Regions from separate parts of the Pseudomonas sp. 5Ae-yellow genome, predicted to be linked through region 1. Evidence: predicted binding sites of a transcription regulator. Region 1 holds the regulator's gene; each other region holds the start of a gene.
The links. Region 1 encodes sigma-54, which starts transcription at its own class of promoters, with help from an activator protein. Its sites were predicted from a motif close to ANTGGCATNNANNTTGCTNT; they were not measured.

Region 1 (10,589 bases):
AGCTGATCAATCGCCACGTACATGTCAGTACTTTCAGCCAGGGCGACAACTTCGCCGCCTGCTACGTGCAGGGTGGCTTCAGCTTTTTGACGGAGTTTTTCGACCTCAAGGGTTACCTGTACGTTGGTAATCTTGTCAAAGTGCCGCTCCAGGCGGGACATTTTTTCAGTGACGTGATCGCGCAGTGCGTCAGTGATATCGAGTTGATGACCGCTAATGTTCAGTTGCATACGGCTTCTCCTGATTGGCTTGATGTTGCTGGGTGACCAGATGTCACCCGGTGGTGCCACTGCATATTCCTTGACTGCTTAAACCAGTCTCTTGCGTTCGCTCGATGGGGCTATGTTGAGCGACTCGCGATATTTAGCGATTGTCCGGCGGGCCACTTCGATCCCTTGTTCTTCCAGTAAACCAGCGATCTTGCTATCGCTCAATGGTTTCTTTGGGTTTTCTGCTGCAACCAGTTTTTTGATCAGTGCGCGGATGGCGGTCGAGGAGAATTCGCCGCCCTCGCTGGTGCCCACATGGCTGGAGAAAAAGTATTTGAGTTCGAAGATGCCGCGCGGGGTATGCATGAATTTCTGCGTGGTGACGCGCGAGATGGTCGATTCGTGCATGCCGACCGCTTCGGCAATATCGTGCAGTACCAGTGGCTTCATGGCTTCTTCGCCTTGCTCCAGGAAACCGCGTTGGTGCTCAACGATCTGCGTAGCAACCTTCATCAGGGTTTCGTTGCGGCTTTGCAGGCTCTTGATGAACCAGCGTGCCTCCTGCAAGTTATTGCGCAGATAGGTGTTGTCGTCACTGGAGTCGGCGCGACGTACCATCGACGCGTACTGGCCGTTGACCCTGACTTTAGGCACTGATTCCTGGTTCAGCTCGACCAGCCAGCGATTGTTGTCCTTACGGACTATGACGTCGGGAATAACGTATTCGGGTTCGCCGGATGCAATTTCGCCGCCGGGGCGTGGGTTGAGTGTCTGGATTAGTGCAATAGCATCGCGCAACTGGTCTTCTTTGAGCTTGCTGCGCCGCATCAGTTGGCTGAAATCCCGGCTGCCGAGCAGTTCAAGGTGATCGCGTACAACGCGCGTCGCCTGCTCCAGTAGCGGCGTGTCAGCGGGAAGCTGGCGAATTTGTAACAGCAGGCATTCGCGCAAGTCCCTGGCGCCAATACCGACGGGCTCAAACTGCTGGATGCGGTGCAGCACCATTTCGATCTCATCCATCTCTACTTCCATCTCGGGAGGCAGTGAGGCGAGTATGTCGTCGAGGGATTCTTCCAGGTAGCCATCGGCATTGATGCCGTCGATCAGCGCGGCCGCAATCTCGTAGTCGGTTTCCGACATCGGGATCAGGTTGAGCTGCCACTCCAGGTGACTTTGCAGGGTTTCACCTGTGCCAGTGCGCGAGGTGTAGTCCCAGTCTTCTTCATTTTGACTGGGTAGCGAGCTGGCAGATGTCTGGTAGACATCTTCCCACTGGGTATCTACTGGTAATTCATTGGGGATTTGCTCATTCCAGTTGCCGTCCTGTTCTGGCTGGCTATGCTGGTCAATGGCATCCATGGATACGGGTTCGGGCAGGGTGACGGCAGATGGGTCGCCGTCGCTGTCGCCATCGCTGCCCGCAGAGCCGGCGGCGCTGTAGTCGTCATCGCCGTCGTCGGCCATCTCCAGCATGGGGTTGGCCTCCAGTGCTTCCTGCACCTCCTGCTGGAGGTCGAGGCTGGATAGCTGTAGCAGTCGGATGGCTTGCTGCAGCTGCGGCGTCATCGTCAGCTGCTGCCCCATCTTGAGGACGAGCGAGGGTTTCATTTTTTGGCGAACTACCTTATGCGCTTGGTCAAACTGTTATCGAGGCCGCTCTGGCTCATATCGTTCTGTAGCATGCCTGAAACTTTTACCGTTTTATAGCCGAAACGCGTGTCCCAGATAGACTTCACGCACCTTCTGGTCTGCCATGACGGCAGCCGCGTCGCCTTCAGCAATGATGGTGCCTTCGCTAACGATATAGGCCTTGTCACAGATATCCAGGGTTTCGCGCACGTTGTGATCGGTGATAAGTACGCCGATGCCCTTGTCCTTGAGATGTTGAATGATCTGCTTTATGTCGTTGACCGAGATGGGGTCCACGCCGGCGAAGGGCTCATCAAGAAGTATGAAGCTGGGATCTGTGGCGAGTGCACGAGCAATTTCGGCGCGCCGTCTTTCGCCCCCGGACAGGCTCATGCCGAGGTTGTCGCGTAGGTGCTGAATATGAAACTCACGCAACAGCGATTCGAGTTTTCCCTTGCGTCCCTCGGCATTCAGATCCTTGCGGGTCTCCAGAATGGCCATGATGTTATCGGCCACTGTCAGCTTGCGAAAGATCGAGGCTTCCTGTGGCAAATAGCCGATACCTTCGCGCGCGCGTCCGTGCATGGGCAGCGCGGTGATAGCTTTGTCGTCGATTCGTACTTCGCCCTGATCCGATTTGACCAGGCCTACGATCATATAGAAGCAGGTCGTTTTGCCAGCCCCGTTGGGCCCCAGCAGGCCAACGACTTCTCCGCTACTGATCGAGACGGAGACGTCTTTGACAACGTTACGTGCTTTGTATGTCTTGGCCAAGTGACTGGCTGTTAATGTACTCATGGCGCAGTGGGCTCGCTTTCACCGCCAGTGGCACCATTGCCGCGACTACGCGGCTGAATGGTAATTTCAATGCGGCCACTGCCGTTGCTGCTGGCGCCGCTGCCAGTGCTGCCGCTGCGCCCTGCATCGACAACCTGTGCCGGTATGTCGTAGCTGACATAGTCACCCTGGAAGGTATTGCCGGACTGCTCCAGGAAGGCGTTGTCGATTAGCACGACGCGTTCATCTGCGGCGTAGTACTCGATCGTTTGGGCGCGTGCCTTGACCGGTGGCTTGTTGGCTTCGGGTGTCTGCTGGTAGGTGGCAGGACCGCCCTGCGTGACCATTTTGTTCAGTTGGCCACTAGCGTCAGTGGTCAGGGTCACCCGGCTGCCAGCCAAGCGCATGCTGCCCTGAGTAATGATGACGTTGCCGGTATAAACCGCCGTATTACGCTTGTCGTCCAGGGTCGCAGCATTGGCCTGGATGCGTATAGGCTGGCTACTGTCGCTGGGCAACGCGATTGCTGAAGCTGCTGGATAGAGCATCAGCGTCATGACGAAGAGGGATTTAGCGCACCTCATGTTGGCCTCGTACGGTGGACAGCAGCTTCAAGCGGCCGTCATTGAGAAATAACTGCATGCCCGTGGCGGTTGTTACGCTGCGGGCTGCTTCGATTTTAACGTCCTGATCGGTTTCGGCATAATCGCGTGCTGGAAACAGGGTCAGGGCGGAGGTGCTCAGGCGTCTGGTTGGCTGATTGGTCAGTTGTTGTTGCAATAGTACGTTAGCTTTCAGGTCAACGCGGTCGCCGTTTTCTGTGACCAGGCCTTCGTCTGCTTCAAGCAGCCAGGGCTTAGGGTCTTCGCCACGATAGAATACCAGCTTGGGTTGCTCTAAATGCGTGCTGCCATCTTCTACCTGATGTACTGCGTGCGTACTGGTCAGTTCGTAGGCCGTTTTGCCTTCTTTGCTCAGAGCCTGAATGCGCGCGTTATCGATATAGAAGTCTGGTCGGGTCGAGCTGCTGTCCGTGGCTGGCGTAAAGCTGGCTGGGCGGATATTCCAGTACCCCATGCTCAGGGCAAGTATCACCCCGATTGCGACCAGTAGCCCGGTCAGCAGGTAACGTGGCACGTTCAGTTTCACAGGTAAGCCGCCTGGGCATCTTCCAGTGTGCCTTGTGCCTGCATGATAAGTTCGCAGAATTCGCGTGCAGCACCCGCGCCGCCAGTGGCCGTTGTGATGCCATGCGCATGCTTGCGAACAAAGCCGTCAGCGCTGGCAACCGCCATGCCCAAGCCGACCTGGCGAATCACTGGCAGGTCGGGCAGATCGTCGCCCAAAAAGGCAATCTCGTGCATTTCTACGGGTACGATTTCGCGCAGCTCGCTGAGCGCGGTGAGCTTGTCTTCGCGGCCCTGGATTAGATGCTTTATACCCAGTGCCGCTGCGCGCCGCTCAACTAGTGGCGACTTGCGCCCGCTGATGATCGCTGCTTCAACCCCGGACGCAATGAGCATCTTTATGCCGTGCCCGTCCAGGGTATTGAATGACTTGAACTCGGTACCGTCTGGCATGAAGTAAAGGCGACCGTCAGTCAGTACGCCGTCAACATCAAATATTGCCAGGCGAATGGAACGTGCTCGCTCGTTCAGCTGTTTTGGGGTTTGGTTCATACCACTCCTGCGCGCAGCAAGTCATGCATGTTGAGGGCACCAACGGGTTTGCCGTTGTCATCCACGACAAAAAGGCCGTTTATTTTCGCATCTTCCATGATTTTGAGCACTTCGGCCGCGAGCATACCACTACGCGCAGTTTTACCGTTTGCGGTCATGACGTCGGCAATCGTCATAGTATGGAAATCGACGCTGTGATCCAGTGTGCGACGCAAATCGCCATCAGTAAAGATGCCCACCAGGTGTTGTTGCTCGTCGATAATGCCGGTCAGGCCAAGACCTTTGCGCGTCATCTCAAGTAGTGCGTCACGCAGCGAGGTGCTAGGCGTGACCAAAGGCATGCTGTCACCACTATGCATGATGTCATCGGCCAGCAGCAGCAGGCGGCGACCCAGGCTGCCGCCTGGATGTGAAAACGCGAAGTCTTCTGCGCTGAACCCGCGCGCCTCCAGCAGTGCGATCGCCAGTGCGTCGCCCATCACCAGTGCCGTGGTGGTGCTGGACGTGGGGGCGAGGTTAAGTGGGCAGGCTTCCTGCGCTACGGCGGTATCCAGGTTGGCAACGGCGGCCAGCGCCATCGTGGATTCCGGGTTGCCGGTAATGCTGATCAGGGGGACGCCCATGCGCTTGATGAGTGGCAGCAGGGTGACGACTTCGGCTGTATTGCCCGAGTTGGACAGTGCAATGACCACGTCCTGCGGTGTGATCATGCCCATATCGCCATGGCTGGCTTCGCCTGGGTGGACAAAAAAAGCAGGCGTGCCGGTGCTGGCCAGAGTGGCTGCCAGTTTGCAGCCGATATGACCAGACTTGCCCATGCCGGTCACAACGATGCGGCCAGTGCAGGCGAGCAGAGTGTCGCAAGCTTTAATAAAGTGTGCGTCGAGCCGCTGCAGCAGGGTGTCGACGGCGTCGCGCTCCATGCTGATGGTGCGCCGGGCGGAGGCTATGTAGTCAAAATGAGGCATTGTGCTTTATCTGTTGTCGCTGAGCGGGGAAGTATAGCGGTTTGTGCGGATGAACTCACCCGTCTGCAGGTTTTCAAGGCTTTGGTTGCAGGGTGGGTACTTAATTATGGGTTACGGAGTGTTTCCCGCCTTGGGATGCACTGACGTAAATGATATATTACGCGGCTTAACTTGCCCGAGGCCTGGGCGCGATCGGGAAGAGCACATCCAGATATGACCGATTCTTCGGATTACATTGTTGATTTGCAGCAGATTACCTTCCGGCGCGGTTCGCGGTTGATATTCGATGGTGTGGATATTCGTATACCGCGCGGCAAAGTGACCGGCATCATGGGGCCGTCCGGCTGCGGTAAAACGACCCTTCTGCGGTTGATCGGCGCGCAATTGCGGCCGGACAGCGGCGCCATTCTCGTCAATGGTGAGAATATTCCAGAACTGGGGCGTGAGCAGCTTTTTGCTGCGCGTCAGCACATGGGCATGCTGTTCCAGAGTGGTGCTCTTTTTACCGATCTGAGTGTTTTTGAGAATGTTGCCTTTCCGCTGCGTGTGCATACCCAGCTGTCTGAAGACATGATTCGCGATCTGGTTTTACTCAAATTGCAGGCGGTCGGTTTGCGCGGTGCGCGGGAGCTGATGCCGGATGAGCTGTCTGGTGGTATGAAGCGCCGCGTGGCTTTGGCCCGTGCTATTGCACTCGATCCGCAATTGATGATGTACGACGAGCCCTTTGTCGGCCAAGACCCTATTTCTATGGGCGTGCTGGTGCGCTTGATTCGCCTGCTCAACGATGCGATGGGTTTGACCAGCATTGTTGTATCGCATGATTTGGCCGAGACCGCGAGCATCGCCGACTATTTATATGTGGTTGGCGATGGCCAGGTGTTAGGACATGGCACGCCTGAAGAGCTGATGAACTCAGACAAGCCACGTATCAGGCAGTTTATGCAGGGTGAGCCTGATGGCCCGGTGCCGTTCCACTATCAGGCACCTGATTATCTTTCAGACTTGCTGCACAGGGAGCAGAAGTAGTGAGTGTTATGTCACGGATTGCTCTGCTTGGGCGTGCCGGTCTGGATACGATTTCCGCGCTGGGTCGATCAGGTGTGTTTTTATTCAATGCTCTTCTAGGGCGTACCCGTTTTGGCAATAGCTTTACGTTGCTGCTCAAGCAGCTCTATGCCGTTGGTGTGCTCTCATTGGCTATCATTATTGTCTCCGGATTATTTATCGGGATGGTGTTGGCGCTGCAGGGCTACAACATCCTGGTGGGTTATGGATCAGAGCAGGCTGTTGGCCAGATGGTGGCGCTGACTCTGCTGCGCGAGCTGGGGCCGGTGGTAACCGCATTGTTGTTTGCCGGTCGTGCCGGCTCTGCGTTAACGGCCGAGATTGGCTTGATGAAGGCCACCGAGCAGCTTTCCAGTATGGAGATGATTGGTGTTGATCCGCTGAAGTACGTTATTGCGCCGCGGCTTTGGGCTGGTTTTATTTCGATGCCGCTGTTGTCGATGATTTTTTGTGTCGTCGGCATTTGGGGTGGTGCTTTGGTCGCGGTTGACTGGCTGGGCGTCTACTCAGGTTCCTACTGGTCGAATATGCAAAATTCGGTCGAATTTTTTGATGATGTGCTTAACGGTGTGGTCAAGGCGGTTGTGTTCGCCTTTGTGGTGACCTGGATCGCTGTATTCCAGGGTTATGACTGCGAACCCACCTCAGAAGGCATTAGTCGTGCGACCACACGTACCGTGGTTTACGCCTCTCTGTCGGTGCTGGGGCTGGACTTTATTCTTACTGCTTTGATGTTCTGATTAGCCAAGGAAATAGCGAATGCGTACCCGTAATCTGGAATTGGTCGTCGGTGTTTTTATTCTGGTGGGATTGCTGGCCTTGGTTGTGCTTGCGGTCCGGATAAGTGGCCTGGCTCCAGGCAGTGCCGTCAATACCTATAGCGTGCATGCCTACTTTGATAACGTGGCGGGCCTTACCGCCAAGGCCAAGGTCACCATGTCGGGCGTTACTATTGGGCGGGTCACTGCCATCGAATTCGATAAGACGCGCTACAGTGCCCGAGTTGATATGGCTGTCGATAGCGATGTGAACACCCTGCCGGCAGACAGCACTGCTTCTATCCTGACCGCAGGTCTGCTGGGTGAGAAGTATGTTGGTATTTCCGTCGGTGGCGATGACGAAGTGTTGGCTGATGGTTCCGAGATATATGACACCCAGTCAGCCTTGGTACTTGAGGAACTGATCGGGCGCTTCCTGCTCAATACCGTGAGTAAAGACGAATGACCGTTGTAGCTAATAGGAGAGTCACCATGCGTGCAGCAATTCAGCTTGTGCTGGCACTAATCATCAGTATGCCTGCGCTGGCGCAGGCAACGGCCACGCCGCAGCAGGTAGTGGATGACACGTCGCGCAAGGTTATGGAAGTGCTGGATGCCAACCGTGAAACCTATCGTAATGACCCTGATGCGTTTGTGCAGGGGCTGGATGAAGTGCTCAATCCGGTCGTTGACTTCGAGGGTATCGCCAGCAGTGTGATGACAGTGCGTTACAGCCGCAGCGCCTCTGATGCGCAGATGCAGCGCTTTATTGAGACATTCAAGCGCAGCATGGTGCAGTTTTACGGCAATGCGTTGCTGGAATTTAAAAGCGGCGAAATTACCGTGTTGCCGCCAAACAGCCGCGAGCCAAGGCCGGATCGTGCCAGTGTAGATATGCAGGTTAAGGCGAATGATGGCCAGCTCTATACCGCGACTTACACCATGACCCAGATCGACGGTCAGTGGAAAGTCCGCAACGTAATCGTTGAAGGTATTAACATCGGTCTATTGTTCCGTGACCAGTTTGCCCAGGCGATGAAGGCGAATCGTAATGATCTCGACGCCGTTATCGACAACTGGGGCAGTGTTGTCGCCAAGTCACGTGAAACGGTAAAAGAGGAAACCAGCCAGTGAGCACGCAACCAGCTGTCGCCAATGTAGTGTTGGGTGAAGATGGCGTGCTGTTGCTCAGTGGTGTGTTGGACTTCGACAGCGTCATCGGCTTGAACGAGCAGCTGCGTGAGCCGATTGCGAGCACCGGAGGTGATATTATTCTCGACCTTTCGGGGCTGGAGCGGGTGAATAGCGTGGGTCTTTCCCTGCTTTTACGCGTGGCTGAACAAGCAGAGCAGTCTGAGCGTCGTCTGCGTCTTCGCGGCGTTCCTGCAGGTCTGCAGAGCATGGCTGAGGTATGCGGGCTCGATGTCTGGTTGCAGCAGGCCTCTGCGGCCTGAAGCTGTATCCGGTTACCCGATGCCTTTCATGGCCTGCCTGGCGCAGGCCATTTTGATGGAGAAACAGACAATGCAATCTAGCGAAGTCAAGCAACTGATTGAATCCAGCCTGCCTGCAACCGAGGTGTCGGTTGAAGGCGAGGGCTGTAACTTTCAGCTCAATGTGATCAGTGATGCGCTGGCAGCGCAGTCGCCGGTCAAGCGGCAGCAGCAGATATATGCCTTGTTGAATGACTATATTGCCGATGGACGTATCCATGCGGTAACCATGAAGTTTTATACCCAAGAGGCCTGGGCAAACCGCGCCTGAGGTCTGGAGAAAGAGATTCCATATGGACAAGCTGATCATCACCGGCGGCAACCGCCTGGATGGGGAAATTCGTATTTCCGGAGCCAAGAACTCCGCCCTGCCAATCCTGGCTGCTACGCTGCTGGCGGATGAGGCAGTTACCATTTGCAACCTGCCACACCTGCACGATATTACCACCATGATTGAGCTGTTCGGCCGCATGGGCATCCAGCCGATCGTGGATGAAAAGCTGAATGTAGAGGTTAACCCCACTAGCATCAGCACCCTGGTTGCGCCATACGAGTTGGTGAAAACCATGCGTGCTTCCATCCTGGTGTTGGGGCCAATGGTGGCGCATTTTGGTAAGGCCGAAGTTGCCTTGCCCGGCGGCTGTGCCATTGGCTCTCGCCCGGTTGACCTGCATATTCGTGGCCTTGAAGCCATGGGTGCGACCATTACCGTAGAAGCCGGTTATATCAAGGCGCAGGCGCCAGAAGGCGGCTTGCGTGGTGCTCACTTCTTCTTTGATACCGTGTCGGTTACCGGTACCGAAAATATCCTTATGGCCGCGACTCTGGCCAAAGGTAAAACCGTTCTGGAGAACGCGGCGCGCGAGCCCGAAGTGGTCGATCTGGCTGAGTGCCTGATTGCCATGGGTGCGCAGATTACCGGCCACGGTACTGACACCATCACCATTCATGGTGTTGAGCGTCTGCATGGTGCTCGCTATTCGGTCATGCCTGATCGTATTGAAACCGGCACCTATCTGGTCGCTGCGGCGACGACCCGTGGTCGCGTCAAGCTGAAGGACACTGATGCCTCCATTCTTGAGTCTGTATTGCTCAAGCTGGAAGAAGCCGGTGCCTATATTGATACCGGCAAAGACTGGATCAGTCTGGACATGAAGGGCAACCGTCCGCGCGCTATCAATTTGCGTACTGCGCCTTACCCTGCTTTCCCGACCGATATGCAGGCACAGTTTGTGGCCATGAACACCATCGCCGAAGGCACGGGTACGGTGATTGAAACCGTATTTGAAAACCGCTTTATGCATGTTCAGGAAATGAACCGCATGGGTGCTCATATTCTGGTTGAAGGTAACACCGCTATCGTAACCGGCGTTGAGCAGCTCAAAGGTGCTCCCGTCATGGCGACTGACCTGCGCGCTTCTGCGAGCCTGGTTATTGCTGGCCTGGTTGCCGAAGGCGACACCATGGTAGACCGCATCTATCACATTGATCGCGGCTACGAGTGCATTGAAGAAAAACTGCAAGCGCTGGGCGGCGTTATCCGCCGCGTTTCCGCATCACGAGAGTTTTCATGAGCGAGAGTCTTACCATTGCGTTGTCCAAGGGACGCATCCTTGACGATACCCTGCCGCTACTGAAAGAGGCGGGTATCGAGCCGATCGAAGATCTGGAGAAGAGTCGTAAGCTGATTTTCTCTACCTCGGATCCGGATGTGCGACTGCTGATCGTGCGTGCCACCGATGTGCCCACCTATGTTGAACTGGGTGCGGCGGATCTCGGTGTAGCGGGCAAGGACGTGCTCATGGAGTACGGCAGCCAAGGGCTGTACGAGCCACTGGATCTGAAGATTGCGATCTGCAAACTGATGACCGCGGGCCCGGTGAATACTCCAGAGCCGACGGGTCGACTGAAGGTGGCCACCAAGTTTGTTAATGTAGCCCGCCGTTATTACGCCGAACAAGGCCGCCAGGTTGATGTGATCAAGCTGTACGGCTCTATGGAGCTGGCG
Region 2 (10,589 bases), on a different contig from region 1:
TGAGGCGCGCTGTAGATCCAGAATCGCTTTATGCTCAGGATTGGCAGGGTCCAGTGCCAGGAAAGCGGCCTTGATCTTCTCGACCAACTCTGGCTCCAGGCCGCCGCGTACTGTCCAGTTATAGTCGTAGTACGTGGGGGTGACGGCGTAAACGTGGACTTTGTCAGTGTCGACCTTGTCCTGCTCGATCAGTTTTTCCCACACTGATGAATTCAGCACGCCAGCGTCTACCTTGCCGGATTCAACCCAGGCGACGGTCGCGTCGTGGGCGCCTGAAAAGCCGACACGGCTGAAGAAGGTATCAGGATCAATACCGTCCTGCTGCAGGAAGTAGCGCGGCATCAGGTGGCCAGAGGTAGAGGATACAGAGCCGAAGGCGAAGCTCTTGCCTTCCAGGTCTTGGTGGGTTTTGACGTCCGGATCAGCCGTGATGAAGGTACTGGTGAACACTTCGTCCTGCTCGCGCTGAACCAGCGGAATTGCGTCGCCGGTGCGAAGTTTGGCTTGCACGTAAGTGAAACCACCCAGCCACGCCATGTCTAGGCGCTTGGCACCCAGCGCCTCAACCACGCCAGCGTAATCGGAGACAGGCTGAAAAGTAACCGGGATGCCAATTTGTTCTTCCAGATACTTGCCCAGCGGCTCGAACTTGCGCATCAGCTCGGTAGGCGCTTCATCGGGGATGGCGGAAACGCGTAGCTCAGTGGTTTGCGCCAGTGCAGCGGTAGAAAAAAGGGTGGCAACAGACAGGCACAAACCCGCCAGCGCAGCCAAGGGGCGTTTGATCATCGACATGTTTTACTCCGGTTCAATAGCGGAAGACTCCCAAACGGCTGTCGTGGCCGAGCGGGGCATGGTCGCAAGTGTAAAGAAAAACCGCCTGCAGGCGAAGCCCTGAGACGTGCAGCTATGCCGCAAGCTGCTTACAATTGAGTGCTTTACCTTTCGGAGAACACTCCATGCGCTGGAAGCTGGCCGCCAACCTCTCGCTGCTGTTTACTCAACTTCCTTTATTGGAGCGCGTAGGCGCTGCTGCCAAGGCAGGGTTTGATGGAGTGGAAATCCAGTTTCCCTACGCCATACCGGCTATCGAATTGCAGGTTGAGTTGCAGCGCCACGGCATGCCGCTGGTGTTGTTCAACTTGCCGGCCGGAGACATGCAACAGGGCGGGCCAGGGCTGGCAGGTGTGCCGGATCGCCAAGCAGAATTTGCCAGCGCCCTGCAATTGGCCCTGGAGTATGCGCAGGTGCTGCGGCCGCAAAAGGTCAACGTGCTCCCCGGCAGATTGGCCGCAGGAGTTGATCGAGCTACCGCACTGACCATCTTGGCCGCCAACCTGAAGAACACAGCCGAGGTCTTTGCGCCTCTGGGTATCGGCGTGGTGTGCGAGGCGATTAACCGGCTGGATATGCCGGACTTTTTGCTGTCCGGCTCCGACGAGCTGGCTGAGATGCTGGAGCGGGTCGATCATCCTAATCTCTCCGCGCAGCTCGACTTCTATCACATGGCACGTATGAGCGAGCATTTGCCACACAGCGTGCAGCGCCTGGCCGGACGCATCGGCCACGTGCAGTTTGCTGATTGCCCTGGTCGCGGCGCACCCGGTTCAGGCGAACTGGATTTTGCCGCAGCGTTAGCGGCGATGGACAGCGTTGGGTACGACGGATGGTTGGCTGCTGAGTATCGCGCTGAGGCGGATGATGATATGGCTTGGATGGAGACTTGGCGGGCGGCTGGGTGGGTATGACTGCATTTCTGCGGTACTCGACAGCTTGGAGTATTCGTATGATGTTGGTTCTTCGCCTGTTTTAACCGCGCAACTAAGCTACGACACGGACTATTAAATCCCATCTGAGCGGGCGAGTAGCGCAGAGCTGCCGGGGAAAAGGTCCTCGCGGTGTCTGAGCGAAGCGAGTTTGCGAGGGGCCCCGGCAGGTCGAGCAACGGAGCGAACCCGAAGGGCCGCGCAGCCGGGTACCGAGGGGGGGTGTCGGGGGGAGTGGGTAAGCATTCCCCCTGACTCGCCATCCGGTGAAACCGGAAATCAGCTAGCCACATACTGTATGCATATCGCATGCTGGCTGGCAGCCTAACCACCCCAACTACATACCCGGCCCACAACGCACTTCTTCCGCATCAACCAGCTTCTCCTGAGTCTGCTGATCATAAAGCCAGCCTGCAGGCCGCCAGCCACGGCGTTCGGTTTTGAGCAGATACTGCATGCCGGCAGCAAAATTATCGTATTTCACCTCCATCACACAGGTGCGTAAGTTGGCGTCCAACAGGGCGCCGCTGCCGGCGCCACCGGGTACTTCGAAGTGATAGCGCACCTGCAGGCTGTGCGCGCCGGGCGTGATGTCGCCGAAGCGAATGCTGGGCGTAAGCTCACCATCCAGGCGGTAAGCTCTCACATCGTTGCCCACATCAGCATCCAGGTTGACCCGAGCCATGCCGCCGTCCAGTGGCTTTTGCGGTACCGGAGAGCAGGCGCTGCATGCCAGTATGATTGCCAGCGCGCTGGCGCAGAGGTGGAGTGCAGTGTGGCTCATTGTCTAGGTAATTCTCCGCTATTTAAGCTGTTTTCCATCTTCAAGGCCCGTTCGATATCAATCCCCAGAATGATCACGCCAGTCACCTCACCGCTGCTGGGGTTACGCACGGTATTGCTCACGTGTACCTGATAACGCTGGGTCGATTGGTCGTAACTTAGCGGGCCCATATAAGGTTGATCCTGACTGGCAAAGAAGGGTTCGGCAAATTTGGCTTCGTCTCCTTGCCAGTAATCGGTAGTGACTTCGCTAGCGGCGATGTTCAGGCCATGCTGGTCGGTCACTATAATCTCACTTATCAAACCCTTGTAGCTCGCCTGCTGTTGCTTCAGCCAAAGTGACAGGGAATTGTTGCGTACGCTGTCTATCAGCGGTTGCTCTGTTTGTTGCTGCTCTTGTAGCCATTGCTGGTCCAGCGCATGTATCCGGCTCAAGGCCATATCGCCGCGGGTTTTATTCTCCTGTAACACCGCCTGCACCAGCAGAGGCTCGCGGCGCCAATTGTCGAATAGTGTTTCGTATAAGTGTGCTAGGCGAGCGCGCTCATCCGCTTGTAGTACGGCAATTTCGGGGATGCACTGGAAAACCTGTCGGTTAAACTGAGTCATAAAGGCAGGTTCACGGCTCAACAGCGAATTGGAGAAATAGACGCCCAAGGTGGTGTATTGCTGGAAGTGCGCATGGCTCGGGCGCAGATCCAAGGGTTGTTGCGTCATCTCAATACGCAGCGTCTGCTGGTCAGCCAGAAAGGCGTCGATGCGACCGCGCTCGAGCAGATAGAGCAGTTGCGCGGTATTTGTCACCAGCGGATCTACGTTATAGCCATGCTGTATCAGCCAATCTACCTGATTGCTGCCGCGCACTCCGCCGATGCGCAGGCTGCTGGAGGCGCCGAAGGCCGGAGGCCGCTCTGTGTTGTTGCTGTACCAATACCACTTTTCCAGCGCCAGTGGAGCTGACAGGGTGGCGAAGTTGCTGGCGTTGTTCATCCTGGTAGATGAGAAAAATCCTTCGGCCTTACCCTGACTAACTTCATGCACGGCGCGTTGCCAAGGCAGCACTCTGATCTCGTACTCCTTATCCATGGCATCGAAGATACAGGCCAAGGCCGTTATAGAACTCCCCGTCAAGCGATCACCCTCTTGCACCTGATAGGGTGGGAAAATGTCCGTATTCAGCATCAATGGCTCACTTTGAGCGGCCAAGGGGAGGGTGAAGATGAGCGCTAACAACAGGCGTCCCGGCATGATTATTTTCCAGCGACCTCGTTATGCCAACTATAGGACATAACCAGCGGAGGTGAGGGTGTTTTGCCGGGCCTCATCTCAGAATATAACGAGCTTTATAAATCGGACTGCTTGGGCTAGATCAATCCGGCCCATAGCGCTGGTATGGTTAATGTGAACGAGGCATGCTATTCACCTTATTTATAATTCATCGACGTCCGAATAAGCAGGGCGCAGATTCAGAGGAGTAGGGCATGCAAAATCTACAGGGCAAAGTAGCGGCTATTACCGGCGGCGGCAGTGGGTTGGGTCGTGAATTTGCGCTGTGTTGCGCAGCACGCGGCATGAAGCTGGTGCTGGGTGATGTAGATGAAGCAGGCATGCAGGAAACCCTGCGCGTGGTCGAAGCCGCGTACCCGGGCACGCCAGCCGCGACCATGCGGCTGGACGTATCCAAGCTGGAGCAAGTGCAGGCCTTTGCCGATCTGTGCAAAAGCGAATTTGGCGCCGCGCATTTGATCTTTAACAACGCTGGCGTAAGCGTCGGTGGTCCGGCTTGGGAAAATACCGTTGCGGACTGGGAATGGGTAATGGGCGTCAATCTGTATGGCGTGGTCTGGGGCGTTAAAGTCTTCACCCCAATGTTTATCGAGCAGGGCGAAGGTCACATTATCAATACCGCCTCCGCAGCTGGCTGGTTGAATGGCCCGAGCATGTCGATTTACAACGTCACCAAGCACTCGGTCGTTGCTTTGTCAGAAACCCTGGCGCTGGACCTGCAAGACATCGGTGCCAAAGTCGGCGTAACCTGCCTCTGCCCGGCCTTCTTCCCCACCGGCATCTCCGATTCGCAGCGCAACCGGCCTGCGGATATGGCAGATACCATCACGCCCAGCGAGATGATGCTCAAACGCACCGAAATGACCAAAGCCGCAGTGCAAAAGGGCAAGATTCAAGCGCCGGACATCGCCGAGCAAACCCTCAAGGCGGTAGAAGCTGACCAGTTCTACGTATTCCCGCACCGCAAGATCAAGCAGCTGATCGGCCTGCGTGCCCAAGCGGCGGATGCTGAAACCACCGTGTTCGACTCAATGAATCCCTGATCGCCGCGACAGCCTGCAGCTCTTTTTTTTGAGTGCAGGCTGTTCAGCCAACCATCGCCAGCCGGTGATGTGGCTGGTGTATTGTCTGCTGGGCCTCGCCAAACACAAATTCTTCGATTGCCGCTCTGGTGTCCTGCCAGGCTGTCTTGTGCTCCAAGTCCAGAAAGTGCCCGGTATGCGCGATACGCACGAAGGTCGCGCGGGGCGCCAGATCAGCAAAGTGCAGCGCATCATCCACGCTGGTGTACTTGTCCCAGGTTCCATTGATAAACAGCAGCGGAATATCAATATTGCTCACGCAACTCATGTACTGACTACTGTCCAGCTCCAGCACCTGGCGAATATGCAGCAACATCTGCGCGTACTCATGCTCATCCAGACTGCTGACATGTCGGAAGTTGCAGCGTTTGAACAGCGGTGGCAGGTGCTCGCCAATGGTTTCATTGATCAGATTGCCGATCTGCTGACGATCACAGGCAGCAAGATAGGTTTTGCCGCGTGATAGATAGTCATGCATCGCCGGGTTGATGATGGGCGAGAAAGAGGTGATTGTCGCGCGCTTGATGCGATCAGGGCGCTGGGCCAGTGCCAGCATGGTAGCGACCCCGCCCCAAGAGAAGGACAGCACTTGGTCAACACAGAAATGTTCAATCAGATCCAGCAGGATCAGCGCCTCATCTTCTTTGCCGATTAGCAGGTGGTTGCTGTTGTGTGCCCGTGAATGCCCACTGTAAGGTTGATCAAAGAGTACAACGTTGAATAGTGGCCTCAGATAGCGCAAGGTCTGCCCGAAGGACGCACTTGTCGCCAGTGAGCCATTGACTAGGATGATGGTCGATTCGGCGGTGGGATTGGGGTAGAACCAGGTGTGCACCTTTAAATCTCGGTGCACGCGAATAACGGCTTTTTCAGCGTACATGGGTACCTCGGCGTCAGTCTGTTGGCGTGCGCCTTGGCACACGGGTCTGGAAATGACACCAGCTAACCCCACGGAGGTTACAGGGGTGTTGCATGGCTGTACCGCTGGGGCAATCTTCATGCAGATGTAATGTAGGGCGGTGCGCTGAGCGGGAATCGCTGAACTGATCGCTGCCATGCTCGGCGTGGGAATGCAGCGCGGGGCGCTTAGCATCCCTCCTGCTACCCGAGTCGCCCAGAATGCGTGCGTTCCCACGCCGAGCATGGGAACGATCATGTAGTAGAGCACGCTGCCGCGGGATTCCGGTCGTTCCCGCGCTCCGCGTGGGAATGCAGTCCAGGACGCTCAGCGTCCCTGCTGCAACCAGCGTTACTCAGACCGTGCGCGTTCCCGCGCTGGAGCATGGGTACGATCTACGGGAGGACCATGCCCAGCCGAAATCAGGCCCGTGCAACACTCGCCCTAAAGTTATTCCTCACCCCGTCGATAAATAGTCATCGGCGGAGCATCTGATTGGCGTCAAAACCATGTCAGGTGCGTTTAGGGTGTTCTGGGTTAGCTGAGCGCTTGCAAAGCACAGCAAAAATAATTCAGCAAAAACCCTAAAGGTCCTGACAGGGATGCCGATAAAGTAATCGAATGCGAACTCAATGGGTGCCTGGGCAAAGCCGGCCCGCGAGTCGCAAGCTCAGGCAAACAACACTAGGTCGAGGTATTTATCATGGCTCTTACAGTCAACAGCAACATCGCTTCCCTGAACGCTCAGCGTAACCTGAGCTCGTCTTCCAGCAACCTGTCTACTTCTCTGGAGCGTCTGTCTTCCGGTTCGCGCATCAACAGCGCCAAAGATGATGCTGCTGGCCTGCAGATATCCAACCGTCTGACCAGTCAGATCAACGGTCTGGGTGTTGCGGTAAAAAACGCAAACGATGGTATCTCTATCGCGCAGACCGCTGAAGGTGCTTTGCAAGAGTCTACAAATATCCTCCAGCGCATGCGTGATCTGTCTCTTCAGGCTGCCAACGGTAGCAACAGCGATGTAGACCGTGATTCACTGCAGAAAGAAGTTTCTTCATTGCAAAGCGAGCTAACTCGAATCGCTGATACGACTTCATTCGGTACTCAGAAGCTGCTGGACGGGACTTTTGGAAGTAAGAGCTTCCAAGTGGGTTCTAACGCAAATGAGACTATCTCAGTAAGCTTGTCAGATGCATCAAGCGGCAAACTTGGTGAGAACGTGAAATCTGGTGCTGGTGGTGTGTTCGGTGCAGCGGCTGCTGCCGGTACGGCGTATGGCGTTGCTACTGGTGCAACCGACATGGTATTGAGCGGCAACCTCGGCACCTCTGTTGGAACTGACGTCTCAACACAAAACGCAAAGGATGCAGCAGCTACACTTAACGCTTTGGGGACGGGTGTCGAAGTATCTACTAAGGTCTCTGTAGAATTAGCGAACTTTACTGCAGCTGACACAGGTACGTTGTTTGTTGGGGATACAGAGTATGATCTCAGCAAATACAATGGCAGTGCGAAGGAGCTTGCAGCTGCTATCGGCAAAGATGGCTATTCTGCAACGTTTGATAGCACTACCAATAAGCTCACTGTTTCAGCTGAAGGCGTAGAAGGTATTCGTGCTGAAGGTACTGCCTCTGGTACGTTGACTATTGCTAATGCAACCGGGGGCACTGTTGGCGCTAGCGATGTTGTGGACGTGGGCGGAGTGGTTGTTAACTCTGAGCTTAAGTTCAGTTCGAGCGATGCTTTCACTGTGACTGGTGGGACTGGTACTACTGCGGCCATTACTTCGGCAGGCACTACGTCAACTTTGGCCTCGGTTAACACTATCGACATTAGGTCTCAGGACGGTGCTCAAGACGCACTCTCCATTATTGATGCGGCTTTGGCTAGTATCGACAGCCAGCGAGCTGACCTCGGTGCGGTACAGAATCGTTTTGATTCGACCATCAGCAATCTGCAAAACATTGGTGAGAACGCTTCAGCAGCACGCGCTCGCATCATGGATACCGACTACGCTGCTGAGTCTGCCAACCTGGCCAAAAACCAGATCATGCAGCAGGCTGGTACTGCGATGCTGGCTCAGGCCAACCAGTTGCCACAGGCGGTCCTCAGCCTGTTGGGCTAAGGGTAAACTGAGGTAATATTGCGTAGAGAGGGCGCGCCCTCTCTCCGCTTTCTCCTTTGTGAGGTACGCGCCATGGATATGGGTGTAATTAAACCGTTTGAAGTAACCCGCTCTGCGCCAAGCGCTGCGGCGGTGGAAGCGGGCGCCGGCAAGGGCCAAGCAATAAGGCAGATGGACGCTGCACAATCAGCATCAGCGCCGCAACCGGTAGAGACACAAACCCCTGAAGCGGTAGAGCAAAGCCCGGAAGTAGAACGCGATCAACTGCAGACAGCAGTGACTGATCTCCAGGATTTTATCCAGTCGGTACGCCGAGACATCAATTTCAATCTTGATGAAGACAGTGGCCGAGTGGTGGTTAATGTAACCGAGGCAGCCAGTGGTGATGTGATTCGCCAGCTTCCCTCGGAAGAGGCATTGCGATTGTCGGAAAATCTTTCTGAAATCCGCAGTTTATTGTTTGAAGCCAAGGCCTGACTAACTGCTTGGCTATGCCGGTTGGTGGCATGGGATTTGCTTTCTTTCCGGAAACGTACGTTCGGCAAGCGAACCGTCAATAATCGGTCGCAGAGGGTAAAGTCATGGCAATTACCGGTATCGGCTCTGGTTTAGATATCAATAGTTTAGTTGGCGCTCTGGTCAACGCAGATGCGGCTCCCAAAACGGCGCAGCTGGATCGGCTCGAGAAAGCCACCACCACCAAAGTGTCGGCACTCGGACAATTCCGCAGTGCGCTATCTACTTTCCAGGCCGCCCTTGAAAAGCTTAACGATCCTGCACTCTTTGAAAAGCGCAGCGCCACCTCCAGTGCGACGGATAACGTCAGTATCTCGGCCAGCTCCAAAGCTGTTGCTGGCAATTATAATGTGCAGGTATTTAACCTAGCGCAGACCGGTAAGGTAGCTTTGGCAGGGTTTGATAACGCTACCGATGCACTGGGTACTGGCACCCTTACCATCAGTGTTGGCGATGAGTCGCTGGACATTGATGTGCCTGAGGGCGGTAACAGTTTGGCTAATATCCGCGATGCAATTAACAAGGCCGGCAAAGAGAGCGGTCTGAGCGCGACTATTGTTAATGATCCAAGCGGTGAGGGTGGTGCACGGCTGGTATTGAGCTCTAGCAAGTCGGGTACTGGTAATGATATCAGCGTGGCTGTATCGGCAGATGCTGCGGGCGAGCTTGGTAAGCTGGCATTTACTCCGCCATCTGGTGTTGATGCTAATTTTGAGCCAACCTCTGCAGATGCAAACGATCCGCGAGCCGCGCGCGTCATTAGCTATTCTCGAGATGCCAATTTCGCCATTGATGGTTTGAATCTCAGCAGCGCCAGCAATACCGTTGAAAACGCCATCGAAGGCGTGACTTTGACACTCAAAAGCGCGCAATCGGCTGAGTCGCTGGCGAATGCTGAAAGCATTAACGTAGGTGTGGCTGAGGATAAGGTTGGTGTTCGCAAATCGATCACTGATTTCGTCGATGCATACAACAAGATGCTTGGCAGCGTAAATGCTCTAACCAACGTCACAGCTGTTGGCGGTGATAATTCTGAACCTTTAGTGGCAGCTTTGGTGGGTGATTCTTCTGTGCGCTCATTTATGAGCAGCATGCGTGGCGAGTTGGGCTCTCCGGCGAGTGGTGATGGTATTCGTGTTTTGTCCGAGCTAGGTATTACTACTCAGCGTGACGGTAAGCTGGCAGTGGATGACACCAAGCTGGATGAGGCACTGGAAAGTAATTTTGAACAGGTAAATGCTTTTTTCACTGGCGATGAAGGATTGATGGCGCGTCTGGAAAGCAAGGTTAAGCCATATACGGAAACTGGTGGTTTGTTGGAAAATCGTACCAAAGCGTTGCAGAACACACTGTCAGGGCGCGGTGGGGTGGACGAGCAGCGCGAAGCCCTAACTCTCCGCTTGGGTAAACTGGAAGCACGCTTGTTCGCACAGTTTAATGCTATGGATACGCTAATCTCCCAACTGAGTAGTACAGGTGGGTTTCTTGACGCTCAACTCGACAGTCTCCCCGGCTTCGTGAAAAAGGATTAAGCAATGGCTAGCCCAATCGACACCTACAAGCAGGTTAATATTTCGCAAGAAGTATCCCAGTATCGCGCCGTGCAACTGCTGCTGGACGGCGCTATTGAGCGCCTCAAATTAGCCCGTCACGCGCAGGCAACCGGTAACCCTGAACGACGCGGTGTGGCGGTGAGCAGCACCATCAGCATCATCGGGGCACTTCAGGCGTCGTTGGATAAAGATATGGGCGGCGAGATCGCCGAAAATCTTGATGCACTTTACGATTATATGACCCGTAAGCTAGCTGGTGTCGCCTTGGATGACACGCCGCGCTCGCTCGATGAGGTTCAGCAGTTGTTAAATGAGATCAAAGAAGCTTGGGATGCCATTGAACCTGCTTGATTGATCGCTCTTTAATACAGAACTTCCACGTTTAAGCTGCTTATTTGGGTATGCACTGCTTCTGCTTCTGCTTCTGCTTCTGCATCTGCATGCGCAAGTAGGCCGCGCTTGCGATGGGACGGCTATCTTCGCTAGGCTGTTATATATGTTGTTCTTTTTAGCAAATTCGCCTCAAGTTTCCCCCGCGCTGCCGATATAAACATCATGTGCCATCTATCTTCAGGATAT
Region 3 (10,589 bases), on a different contig from region 1:
AATCGTACATTTTTTAATCAAAGTTCAATGATAGAAAGGTATGCGGATGCGGTTTAGTGCTCTATTGATGTTACTCGTCATAGCTCTGCTGGCAGGCTGTAGCAGTGCGCCAAGAGCGCCGTTAGACGTTACCGCTAAATCCAACGTACGCACCCCCGTCCCCTCTGTCCCCGCTGTTCGTTCCAATACCGCCGATGCTTTGGGTAATGATGTTGTCTTCCAGGCATTCAGCCTTATTGGTACCCCCTACCGCTGGGGCGGCACTTCGCCGGATACGGGGTTCGACTGCAGTGGTCTGATTCAGTATGTTTACCGCGAAGCGGCTGGGGTTACCTTGCCCCGCACCACCGCAGGCCTTACCTCGATGCAGACCGACAAGCCCAGCGAAAGCGCATTGGTGCCCGGTGATCTGCTGCTTTTTGCCATGAACGGCGGACGAGTCAATCACGCCGGTATCTACATTGGCGAAGGGCGTTTCCTGCATGCGCCCAGCACAGGTGGTGTGGTGCGGGTGGATGAGCTTGGGTCCAGCTTTTGGCAGCGTACCTTCAAGGGCGCGCGCCGGGTACTCAGCAGCAACTGAATTGGTCCACCAGGACGGCTTCACCCCCTCTTCTTCTCTCTACCCGGCTCAATCCGCGTCTTAATTACGTCAAGCTATTCGTTGTCGGGCTTACACATAGTAAGAAAAAACACATGACGCTGCTGGAATGGACTTTGCTTTATGTCATCACTTCGCTGTTCTGGAAGTGGATAATCAGCTGGGGCGGCGCTCAGTGGGTTGAGGGCTGGAAATCCTGGTTCTTTATTCACTTTCTCGCGCCTGCGTGGAGCGCAGAAGGCATTCGTCTGTTTGCTGTCGTGATGTGGTTTTTTACCAGTCTCTGGTTTGTCGGCGGCCTGTTCAGCGAAAACATACGTAACTCGGGCTTTCTGTTATGAGCGCTGCGCTTTTCAGCAGCGGTCTGGCTAGCGCGCGCAGTGTGCTCGGGTGAATACGCAAGAACGACTTCCGTTATGGTCTGCGCTGTCCTTTTTGTTTCTGGATACAGAGATTTCCGCTGATACCCACCGATATATCTCACGACAGGTAATAAGCTCCGGGCTCTCGCCAGAAGCGGTGCTGGAGGTGCTCTGGCTTGAGGTGTTTCCTGCGCAGTGCGACAACCTGCGCGATGTGGCGGGTGAATGGGCCGGGTTTGATGATGTCTGGCTGTGCGAGCGTATCTGCGCCGTTATTGGTAAACGGATTACTGCTTATCGACCTATGGGAATGCTGTCAGTCAATCAGGTAATAGACATCATCGAGACTGAATGGCGCTATTGCTGCCGTTATTTGCCTGCCGCCTACTCTGTAGCTGTGCGCCCGCCAAGCAAGCGAATCAAGCGACAAGGCGCTGCCAAGGGGCTTTGCTTCTGGTTTTTCTGAGCGCTTTTATCATTGTTATGGATACAGCACTAATAGCCTTGGGTTACATGCGCTCGATACAGGGCCTTGTGCTATCTGCGCAAGGGCAATAGCCGCTCGATAATACGGCGAGATAGAAAAGGGAGAAGGGAAATGAAGCCTGCATTATTGTTTATGCAGGTGGGCTCCTGTCTTCTGCAGCAAGACCACGTCGTTGCCAAGGATCTCTAGCCTGGCGTCCCAGCGCTGTGCTAGCCAGGTGAAGCTCTGTTCGCTGAAATAACTGATATGGGTGGGATCGCTTTTATAGTGCCAATGCTTGAAGGCTTCCTGGTTCTTGACCCTTTTGGTCATGATGCCGAGCCAGCCATTGGGCTTCAGGCAGGTCCACAATTGATCCAGGACCAACAAGGGTTGGGACAGGTGTTCGACTACTTCAGTCGCGGTGATGAAGTCCCAGCGTTGGCTCAGCGCCTGCGGGTTGGGGTGGTAGTACAGGTCGTGCAGACTAACCTGATGGCCGTGCTCACGCAGCATGGCCGCCAAGGCGGGGCCAGGGCCACAGCCAAAATCCAACCCGTTACTGCCGGGCCTTAGGCGCTCCAGCAAAGGCGTTGCAAGGCGTGAAAGAAACTGCCGATAGCCGGCATCGTTCGGGTGATTTTCATGTCTGTCATATTCGGCGCGCTCGGCGGCATGATCAAGGTGCCACTGGGTGGGAACATGGACCATCAGGCAGTCGTTACACTGAAAGTAGGGCCGCTTGACGTCACTATAAAACCAGGCTGCTGCCGCCTGGCAGAGTGGGCAGCGTGAATACGCTGGCGTCTCTATCACAGGGGCTGCACGCGGCTGATCAGATCATCGCTTTCGACCAGGCGCAGAAACTCGTCACCCAGTCGTTGGCTTTCACTCATGGCTGTGCGCCAATACTTTTCGCGGCCGTCGTTATCATAGACAAAGCGGTTGAAATCCTTACGGTCGGGGAGCTTGCGGTAGGGCAGACTGTCGAGATACTCGCGCGACGGAGCAACCAGCAGAACGTCACGCATCTGTTGCGGGTTGGCTTTACGCCACGGCAGACTTTTGTCAAACCAGCCGGGTACTACGCGGTCCAGAAAGTGCGGATAAAGCACCACGCCAGGAGCCGTATAGGGCAGGTCAAGATGATAGTCGAGCAGGCCACCATCTCGATATACCCCGGCTGTTGTGCCAGGAATATCGCGTACCGCTTCCATCACCATGGGGATGGAGCCGGAGGCGAGCAGGGCTGCACGCAAGTTGGCGGGCGTAAGGTTGACGTGACTGCTCTTGAAATCATGCAGGTCATCCAGTGCCGGTCGCTGGCGGGGATCGTGTAGTATTACCCGCTCAAAAAAACGCCCCAGGTGCCTGCGTCCCAGCAGGTTGGCACCAATGACACCGCTTAGGCCAAGCCCCAGACGGGTGCGTGAATCATGCTGTAGCAGGCCCAGGCTTTTTACTACTACGATGTTGAGGTAGTAGTTAGGATTGGTCAGGATAGTGTCGAACTCTCCGCCCAGCAGCTCGTCCAGCATCTCGCCACAGGCAGCACTGATACGCTGAATACTCACCCCTTTGGGGAAACGCATGTTGGTGTAGAGTTCACCCAGTTGACGCAGGGTGGTGACCGGATCTGGCATGCAGGCACTGGCAAAGCGCCAACTGCCAATAGAGGCGCCGATCAGGCTGCGCGGTTGCGGCGCGCGAGGTAGCCACTCGCCAAACAGGGCCAGGTCCAGGCCTTGAATACCCAGCGCCTTGGGGCCGCCGGCTGCACCGGGAATCATGTGCACATCCTGCGGCTGCAGGCCGTTATGGCGGATGTGCTCGATAGCACGATGGCCTGCGCGTAGCGTCAATGCAGGGGCGGCAACATGAATGGCGGGCATGTCTCGGCGGTTCCTTTACAGTCCGAAAAGCGAAAGCGAGTTATTTTAAGGTTGGTTTCAGCTGCTGACTATAGTCTGTGCTTACACCCTAAGACGACAGAGGTACTATTTATGAACAAGGCAATTGCACTTACCTGCGCAGCATTTTTGAGTTTGGGCAGCGGTGCGCTGCTGGCAGATGATGACGTCCGCCTGGATGAGGCTAACACCTTGATCGAGCAGGGTACCATCATGAACTTTGAAGAACTTAACCAAAAGGCACTGAGCGTTCAGCCCGGCACTATTACTGACACCGATCTCGAAAAGGTCTACGGTCGTTATGTTTACCAGGTAGAAATTCTGGATGGCCAGGGGCAGGAATGGGATGTTGATATGGACGCCAGCAATGGTGAAGTACTTGAACACAAGCAGGACAATTAATAATACGCTGCTAAGGTCCAGCCGTTTTGTGCTGGGCCTTTTGCTGTGCAGTGCCGCTATTCAGGCTGACGATATCGGTCAGGACGAGGTGCTGGAACTGGTGGAGCAGGGGCGAATAGCTCCGCTCCAGCAGTTTATTGATGATGCGCTGCTGCGCTACCCCGGACGCTTTCTGAGTGCCGAACTGGAGGCCGACGATGGCCGCTATGTTTATGAAATTGAAGTGATCACCCGTGAGCGGGTGGTAATGGAACTTGAGTATGATGCGCTGAGTGGCGAACTGCTTGAGGTAGAAGAGGATGATTGATGCGGATACTGCTGGTCGAAGATAACGTAGCACTGGCGGACTCCCTGACCCTTAAGCGTGCCGGTTATGCGGTGGACTGGCGCACGGATGGGCGCGATGCCCTGATTCTGGGGGAGCAGGAACCCTATGACCTGGCGATCGTTGATCTCGGCTTGCCTGGTATGGATGGGCTTGAGGTGGTGCGACGTTGGCGAAATGCGGGACAGGCGACGCCCGTATTGATGTTGACTGCACGCAGTCGCTGGACTGAGCGCGTGGCTGGCCTGCAGGCTGGTGCTGACGATTATCTGACCAAACCTTTTCATAATGAAGAGTTGCTGTTGCGTATCCAGGCGCTGTTGCGTCGCGCGCATGGTCGCGAGCCGAGCGCAACGCTCAATGTCGGCGGCTTGGCCCTGGATGAAGCAACGCAGCAGGTTAGCGGTGCGGGTCTGGCGTCGACCGGTCTATCTGCCACCGAGTTCAAACTACTCCGCTACATGATGCTCAATGCTGGCCAGGTACTGTCCAAAGCACGCTTGGCCGAGCATCTGTACGATTATGAAGACGAGCGCGACTCCAACGTTATTGAAGTACAGATTAATCATTTGCGCAGCAAGCTGGGGCGCGCTGCGATAGAAACGCGGCGTGGCCAGGGCTATGTGTTGGTAGGGCTGGCGCCGTGATCTCCATCGGGCGCCGTCTTGGCGTCGGCCTTTTGTTAATCATGCTGTTCAGCATAGTGTTGCTTGGTCAGGGCAGTGTCTGGTTGTACGACCGGGCACAACGCGCCTATCTGCTGACGTTATTGCAAAGTGAGACAGATAGTCTGCTGGCGGCCATGACGCCTGGTGTTGACGGGCTGTATCTTGACCTGAGTAAGGTTGACCCGGATTACCGTCGAGTTTACTCCGGTCGCTATTTTATCGTTCAGGGTCGGGAGCGCTGGCGCTCACGCTCACTCTGGGATCAACGCCTGCCAGTACCCAGCGACAGCGACGCTCAGTCTACCGGCCTGGTACCTGGACCCAAAGGCCAGCAGCTACTGGTTTGGTCTCAGCAGTACAGTAGTCATGGCGAACAATTGAGGGTGACGGTGGCGCTGGATTATCAGCCGCTGCTCGCGACTTTTCAGCGCGCGCGCTGGTGGCTCTGGGGGCTGGGAGCAGCTGTGATTGTGGTGGCTCTGCTGTTGCAGCAATGGCTATTGCAGCGTGCCTTGCGTCCTCTGCGTCGAGCGCAGGCTGAGTTATCCGAGTGGCGCACGGGTGCGCGCATGCAACTGAGTGAAACTGTGCCGCTGGAGTTACATCCGCTGGTAGTGGAAATCAATCACTTGGGTAGACAGGTAGAACGGGTTCTGGAGCGAGGGCGCAGTAGTGCTGGTGACTTGGGGCACGCGTTGAAAACGCCTTTGGCGGTGCTCGAGAGTCGCCTGGATAATCTGACCAGCACCTTGGCGCCCGAGCACGTGACGCCCCTGCGCGAGCAGCTCGATATCATTCACAGCCAGTTGGAGAGAACCCTCCAGCGCGCACGCCTGGCGCCCGAGCAGCAACGTGCAGAGCGTTTTCAGGCAGAGCGCGATATGCACGCCCTGATTGCCACCTTCAAGTCGCTGTATAACGAGATAGATATCAGCGTTGATGGGGTTGGTGAACTGAGTTGGCCCTACGACCGTGAAGATATGCAGGAGCTGTTGGGCAATCTGATCGACAATGCCTGCAAGTGGTCAAAGGGGCAGGTCCAGGTTGGCTGGAAATTGAACTCTGAGGGTTTGTATCTGCAGATAGCGGATGATGGGCCGGGTATCGCACCTCGCGAGCGTGAAGAGGTCTTGAATCGTGGTACCCGCCTTGATCGGCAGGTGCCTGGTCACGGGCTTGGGCTCGGTATTGTCACCGATCTGGTGAGTGCCTATGCAGGCAGTCTGCAGTTGTCTGAAGCGACGCTCGGTGGTCTGCTGGTTGAGGTATGGTTGCCGCTACGCACCTAGATGCGCAGCGGCTGGGCGTTAAAGAAAAGACGTATCTATGTCGACCAGCAACAAGTGACGGCTGTCATCAATGAATAGTCCTGAGGTCAGGCAGTACTGATTGGTGGTGGCATCGCGATACCGGTTGGATAGTATGACCCTGCTGTCTTCGCCGCCTTCCGCCAGAATCTGGTAAAAGTATGGCCGCCAGGACCAGTTGTGATCCAGGTAGCGCGGATCGGTATGCCAGGCGTCACCTTTCCATTCATAGTTGGGTGAAATCTGCGTGCCATGCGCATCGCAGAGAAAGCAGCGCAGTAGCCATGGGTAGGATTCCGGCGCAGGCAGGTGAGCGGGTTGGCCACCTTTGCTGAGCCACACCCGCAAGTCTGCAAACAGTTCGGCCAATGATTTGCGTAGGCTGGCAAGCTTCTCCCGCTCGGCCAGCTTGTCCAGGACATAGTGATCGCGCATGTCTGAAAACTTTTGCTTTACCGCTTCAGCCGGCAAAAAGTTCTCTTCAGGCCTACCGAACAGGTAACCCTGTACATAGCGGGCGCCGCACTCCAGTGCGAAGTGCAGTTCCTGCTCGGTCTCCACACCTTCTGCGATAATCCAGCAGCCGCTTTTCTCCGCCATCAATGCCAGAGCTCTGACGAAGTCGCCGCTGTTGCCATTGCCGCTGGCGGCTTTGCGAAACAGCTGGATATCAAGCTTGAGGATGTCTGGTTCCAGTGCCAGAACACGGTCAAGCATGGAATAACCGGCGCCAAAGTCATCGATTGCAATTCGAATACCGGCCTGGCGATAACGCTGAACCACATCACGTAGCTGATCAATACTGCCCTGCAATTCGGTAATTTCGAATACTACTTGGTCGGGTGGTAAGCCGATTTCCTCCAGCAACTGCAGGCTGGGTAACGGCTGCCCGGGCTTCAACTGGCTTACCCAGGATGGCGATATGTTCAAGCTGATAAAGCCGTCAGGGTTGTCGCGGAAACGCTCGAGTGCCATGCGACGTATACAGCGGTCCAATTCCAGCAGATCAGCGGGGTTTACCTCCGGATCGGTAAATAGCGGGCCGGCGCTGGTGATATTGCCTTCGTCGTCACGCAGGCGGGCAAGCGCTTCGTACCCCGCGATACGGCCTGTTGCGGTATCGATCAGAGGTTGGAAGTAAGGCAGAGGCTGACCATTAAACACATTATTCTCCGGGTCGGAATGGGCGGGTAGCGGTATGCAAGATTATAGCCAAGGCTGGTTGAGCCCGCATTGTGGCTGCGTTCGGCATCAACCTGATCGGGTTTTGGATAGTCCGGGGCTACATCGGTGCAATAACGCAGGATTTTGGTATGTGTCTTGCACTTTAAAGGTGATTTCACACCTGCTTGGCGCCCTAATTCGGTGCTTTTAGCTGGCTTGTGTTACGCAATTTTAAAAATAACTTATTGATAATAAAAAATAAAATTAACCGCTATCAGTTTGTATGCAAATCAAGACAGTTTTATTTCATTGGGAGTAAGGCACCACAATGGAACCAAAGCGGCTTGATTGCACAAGATTGGTGCGAACTGTCTGTTCATAAAGAGGCTGTCTGAATGGAAAACCTGAACAGCGCTGTGGAAACTCTGGTTCACGGCGCCAACACCCTGTTTATTCTGATGGGCGCTATCATGGTGCTGGCAATGCACGCGGGTTTCGCTTTTCTGGAGGTCGGTACTGTCCGCCAAAAGAATCAGGTCAACGCGCTATCTAAAATCATCAGTGATTTTGCCATTTCTTGCCTGGCATATTTCTTCGTTGGTTACTGGATTGCCTACGGCGCCAATTTCTTTGCTGATGCAGCGACCTTGTCCGAGAATAATGGCTATGCGCTGGTCAAGTTCTTCTTTCTGATGACCTTTGCTGCAGCCATCCCGGCTATTATCTCCGGCGGCATTGCCGAGCGCGCCAAGTTTGCTCCGCAGTTGTGCGCCTCGCTGTTGATTGTGGGTCTGATTTACCCCTTCTTCGAAGGTATCGTATGGAACGGCAATTATGGTTTTCAGGCGTGGCTGGAAGTCAGCTTTGGTGCGCCATTTCATGACTTTGCCGGCTCTGTGGTAGTGCATGCCGTCGGCGGCTGGCTGGCGCTGGGCGCCGTGTTGATGCTGGGCGCACGACGCGGGCGCTACCGTGCAGGGCATGTGGTTGCCATGCCGCCATCCAATATACCCTTCCTGGCGCTCGGTGCCTGGATTCTTTCGATTGGCTGGTTCGGCTTCAATGTGATGTCGGCGCAGACGCTGGAGGGTATCAGCGGGCTGGTTGCGGTCAACTCGTTGATGGCGATGGTGGGGGGCACCCTGGCTGCGTTACTGGTTGGTCGCGCGGACCCTGGCTTTATTCATAACGGTCCGCTGGCGGGGCTGGTGGCAGTATGTGCTGGTTCTGACCTGATGCACCCGCTAGGCGCGCTGGCGACTGGCGTAGTTGCTGGTGGTTTGTTCGTCTGGACCTTCATCCTCACGCAGAACCGTTTGAAAATCGATGATGTACTCGGCGTCTGGCCGCTGCACGGGTTGTGCGGTGTTTGGGGTGGGTTGGCTGCCGGTATTTTTGGCCTGCAGAGTCTGGGTGGTTTAGGCGGCGTCAGCTTTATCTCACAGCTGCTCGGTAGCCTGGCTGGCGTGGTAGTGGCGCTGTCGGGTGGCTTGCTGGTATATGGCGTGATTAAAGCCATCGTTGGCATACGTCTAAGCGAGGAAGACGAGTTTCAGGGCGCCGATCTCGCCATTCACAAGATTGGAGCCATCTCGGAAGATTGATTTTCGAGCATAAAAAAACCGGGCATAAGCCCGGTCAGACTGCTGACAAAGCCCTGGCTCTTTAGCCGGGGCTTTGTTTTTATATGGGCACTCCAGAATGTCAGGGTATTGCTCATGCTGCGCGATCGTCCCCCGGTTCAGTCCGCTCTCGAATTTGTCTGTATTGACGAGCTGGTGCCACAAGATCACCTGTTACGTAAAGTTGATAAGCACATCGACTTTTCTTTTATCCACGATCTGGTCAAGGATCTGTACTGCGCTGATAACGGCAGGCCCGCACTGGATCCCACTCTGCTGTTCAAACTGCTACTGCTCGGTTATTTGTTCGGGGTGCGTAGTGAACGGCAACTAATCCGCGAAGTGCAGGTGAATGTCGCCTACCGCTGGTTCCTGGGGCTGAGCCTGACGGACAAGGTGCCCGACGCCAGCACCCTGAGCCAGAATCGACGCCGCCGGTTCAATGAGTCCGATGTTCACCAGCAGATCTTTGATGAAATTGTGTTTCAGGCCATCAAACGCAAGCTGGTTTCCGGTCATGTTCTGTATACCGACTCCACCCATCTCAAGGCCAATGCCAACAAGGGCAAATGGGTCAAGGCCAAAGCGGTTTCGGAGCGTCAGGCTTATATGGACGAGCTCGATCGTGCCATTGAGGAGGATCGCTTCGCACATGGAAAAAAGCCCTTGCCCTCGCCATCCAGGGAGCCGGAGTCGAGGGAAATCAAACAGAGCACGACTGATCCGCAAAGCGGCTACATGACCCGTGACAACAAACCTCAGGGGTTTTTCTATCTGGATCACCGCACGGTGGACGGCAAGGCCAATATCATCACCGATGTGCATGTCACGGCGGGTAATGTTCATGATGCGGTGCCTTATCTTCAACGGCTGCAGCGCCAGAAGGATCGCTTTGGTTTCCAGGTGACACACGTGGGGCTCGATGCCGGCTATCACGTTACGCCGATCAGCAAGGGGCTGGAGGATCAGCACATCAAGGCGGTATTCGGCTATCGCCGACCCAGTCACCGCAAGGGGTACCTTTACAAGCACGAGTATCAATACGACGCGGACAAGGACCACTACATCTGTCCGCAAGGCCAGACTCTGCTCTACCGCACGACCAGCCGTGAAGGCTATCGGCATTATCAGTCTGATCCGGATCTATGTCGCAGTTGCCCCCTGCTGTCGCGCTGTACCAGCAATGCCAAGTGTCAGAAAACGATCACTCGGCATGCATGGGAAGACTGCAAAGAACGCCAGGATGCGCACCGGCTGACGGAGTGGGGCAAGGCGGTGTACAAGCGAAGAAAGGAAACGGTGGAAAGGAGCTTTGCCGATGCCAAGGAGCTGCATCAGTATCGCTATGCGCGTTACCGTGGCCGAGACAAGGTGCAAGCGCAGTGTCTGCTCACGGCGGCCGCACAGAACATCAAGAAAATTGCTCTGATGGCGGCATGAGGGCTGTTTTTGCCCCACACCTGCCGCTGTAAGGCGTGGAAATCCTCCAGTGGCCCGCTCACTCGCTTATATCGAGTTCATCTGGTTCCGGATGGATAACGCGGACGAGGCTGGCTGAACCTATAAAAAACAAAACCCCGTCCAAAATGGACGGGGTTTGTCAGCGATCTGACCGGGCATAAGCCCGGTTTTTTTATGGCAGATTTACTCTTCCAGATTACCCATCGCGGTGATGTTGAAGCCACCGTCGACGTAGGTGATCTCACCGGACATACCGGATGCCAGGTCGGAGCAAAGGAAGGCGCCGACGTTGCCGACTTCG

Region 2: fliD (flagellar filament capping protein FliD) is a predicted target of sigma-54. The motif match lies at 8,442-8,461, and genes of this name have one in related genera.
Region 3: H4J77_RS03585 (ammonium transporter) is a predicted target of sigma-54. The motif match lies at 7,349-7,368, and genes of this name have one in related genera.

Annotation. Positions count from the first base shown of each region.
Region 1 covers NZ_JACGWE010000019.1:20,280-30,868, reverse strand. Annotated here, with positions in the region: gene hpf (ribosome hibernation-promoting factor, HPF/YfiA family) at 1-230, opposite strand, end outside; gene H4J77_RS12575 (RNA polymerase factor sigma-54) at 309-1,817, opposite strand; gene lptB (LPS export ABC transporter ATP-binding protein) at 1,911-2,636, opposite strand; gene lptA (lipopolysaccharide transport periplasmic protein LptA) at 2,633-3,199, opposite strand; gene lptC (LPS export ABC transporter periplasmic protein LptC) at 3,186-3,764, opposite strand; gene H4J77_RS12555 (HAD family hydrolase) at 3,761-4,294, opposite strand; gene H4J77_RS12550 (KpsF/GutQ family sugar-phosphate isomerase) at 4,291-5,262, opposite strand; gene H4J77_RS12545 (ATP-binding cassette domain-containing protein) at 5,476-6,291, shown strand; gene mlaE (lipid asymmetry maintenance ABC transporter permease subunit MlaE) at 6,300-7,070, shown strand; gene mlaD (outer membrane lipid asymmetry maintenance protein MlaD) at 7,090-7,554, shown strand; gene H4J77_RS12530 (phospholipid-binding protein MlaC) at 7,581-8,222, shown strand; gene H4J77_RS12525 (lipid asymmetry maintenance protein MlaB) at 8,219-8,542, shown strand; gene H4J77_RS12520 (BolA family protein) at 8,613-8,852, shown strand; gene murA (UDP-N-acetylglucosamine 1-carboxyvinyltransferase) at 8,875-10,155, shown strand; gene hisG (ATP phosphoribosyltransferase) at 10,152-10,589, shown strand, end outside.
Region 2 covers NZ_JACGWE010000016.1:31,291-41,879, reverse strand. Annotated here, with positions in the region: gene H4J77_RS11545 (putative selenate ABC transporter substrate-binding protein) at 1-789, opposite strand, end outside; gene H4J77_RS11540 (hydroxypyruvate isomerase family protein) at 960-1,748, shown strand; gene H4J77_RS11535 (hypothetical protein) at 2,104-2,550, opposite strand; gene H4J77_RS11530 (transporter substrate-binding domain-containing protein) at 2,547-3,797, opposite strand; gene H4J77_RS11525 (SDR family NAD(P)-dependent oxidoreductase) at 4,031-4,879, shown strand; gene H4J77_RS11520 (alpha/beta fold hydrolase) at 4,923-6,011, opposite strand; gene H4J77_RS11515 (flagellin) at 6,520-7,941, shown strand; gene H4J77_RS11510 (flagellar protein FlaG) at 8,014-8,418, shown strand; gene fliD (flagellar filament capping protein FliD) at 8,523-9,989, shown strand; gene fliS (flagellar export chaperone FliS) at 9,993-10,361, shown strand.
Region 3 covers NZ_JACGWE010000003.1:129,415-140,003, reverse strand. Annotated here, with positions in the region: gene H4J77_RS03635 (C40 family peptidase) at 47-583, shown strand; gene H4J77_RS03630 (hypothetical protein) at 697-942, shown strand; gene H4J77_RS03625 (hypothetical protein) at 992-1,429, shown strand; gene H4J77_RS03620 (class I SAM-dependent methyltransferase) at 1,574-2,140, opposite strand; gene H4J77_RS03615 (patatin-like phospholipase family protein) at 2,242-3,321, opposite strand; gene H4J77_RS03610 (PepSY domain-containing protein) at 3,433-3,741, shown strand; gene H4J77_RS03605 (PepSY domain-containing protein) at 3,770-4,048, shown strand; gene H4J77_RS03600 (response regulator transcription factor) at 4,048-4,713, shown strand; gene H4J77_RS20155 (sensor histidine kinase) at 4,710-6,023, shown strand; gene H4J77_RS03590 (EAL domain-containing protein) at 6,042-7,205, opposite strand; gene H4J77_RS03585 (ammonium transporter) at 7,601-8,809, shown strand; gene H4J77_RS03580 (IS1182 family transposase) at 8,924-10,267, shown strand; gene fabI (enoyl-ACP reductase FabI) at 10,472-10,589, opposite strand, start outside.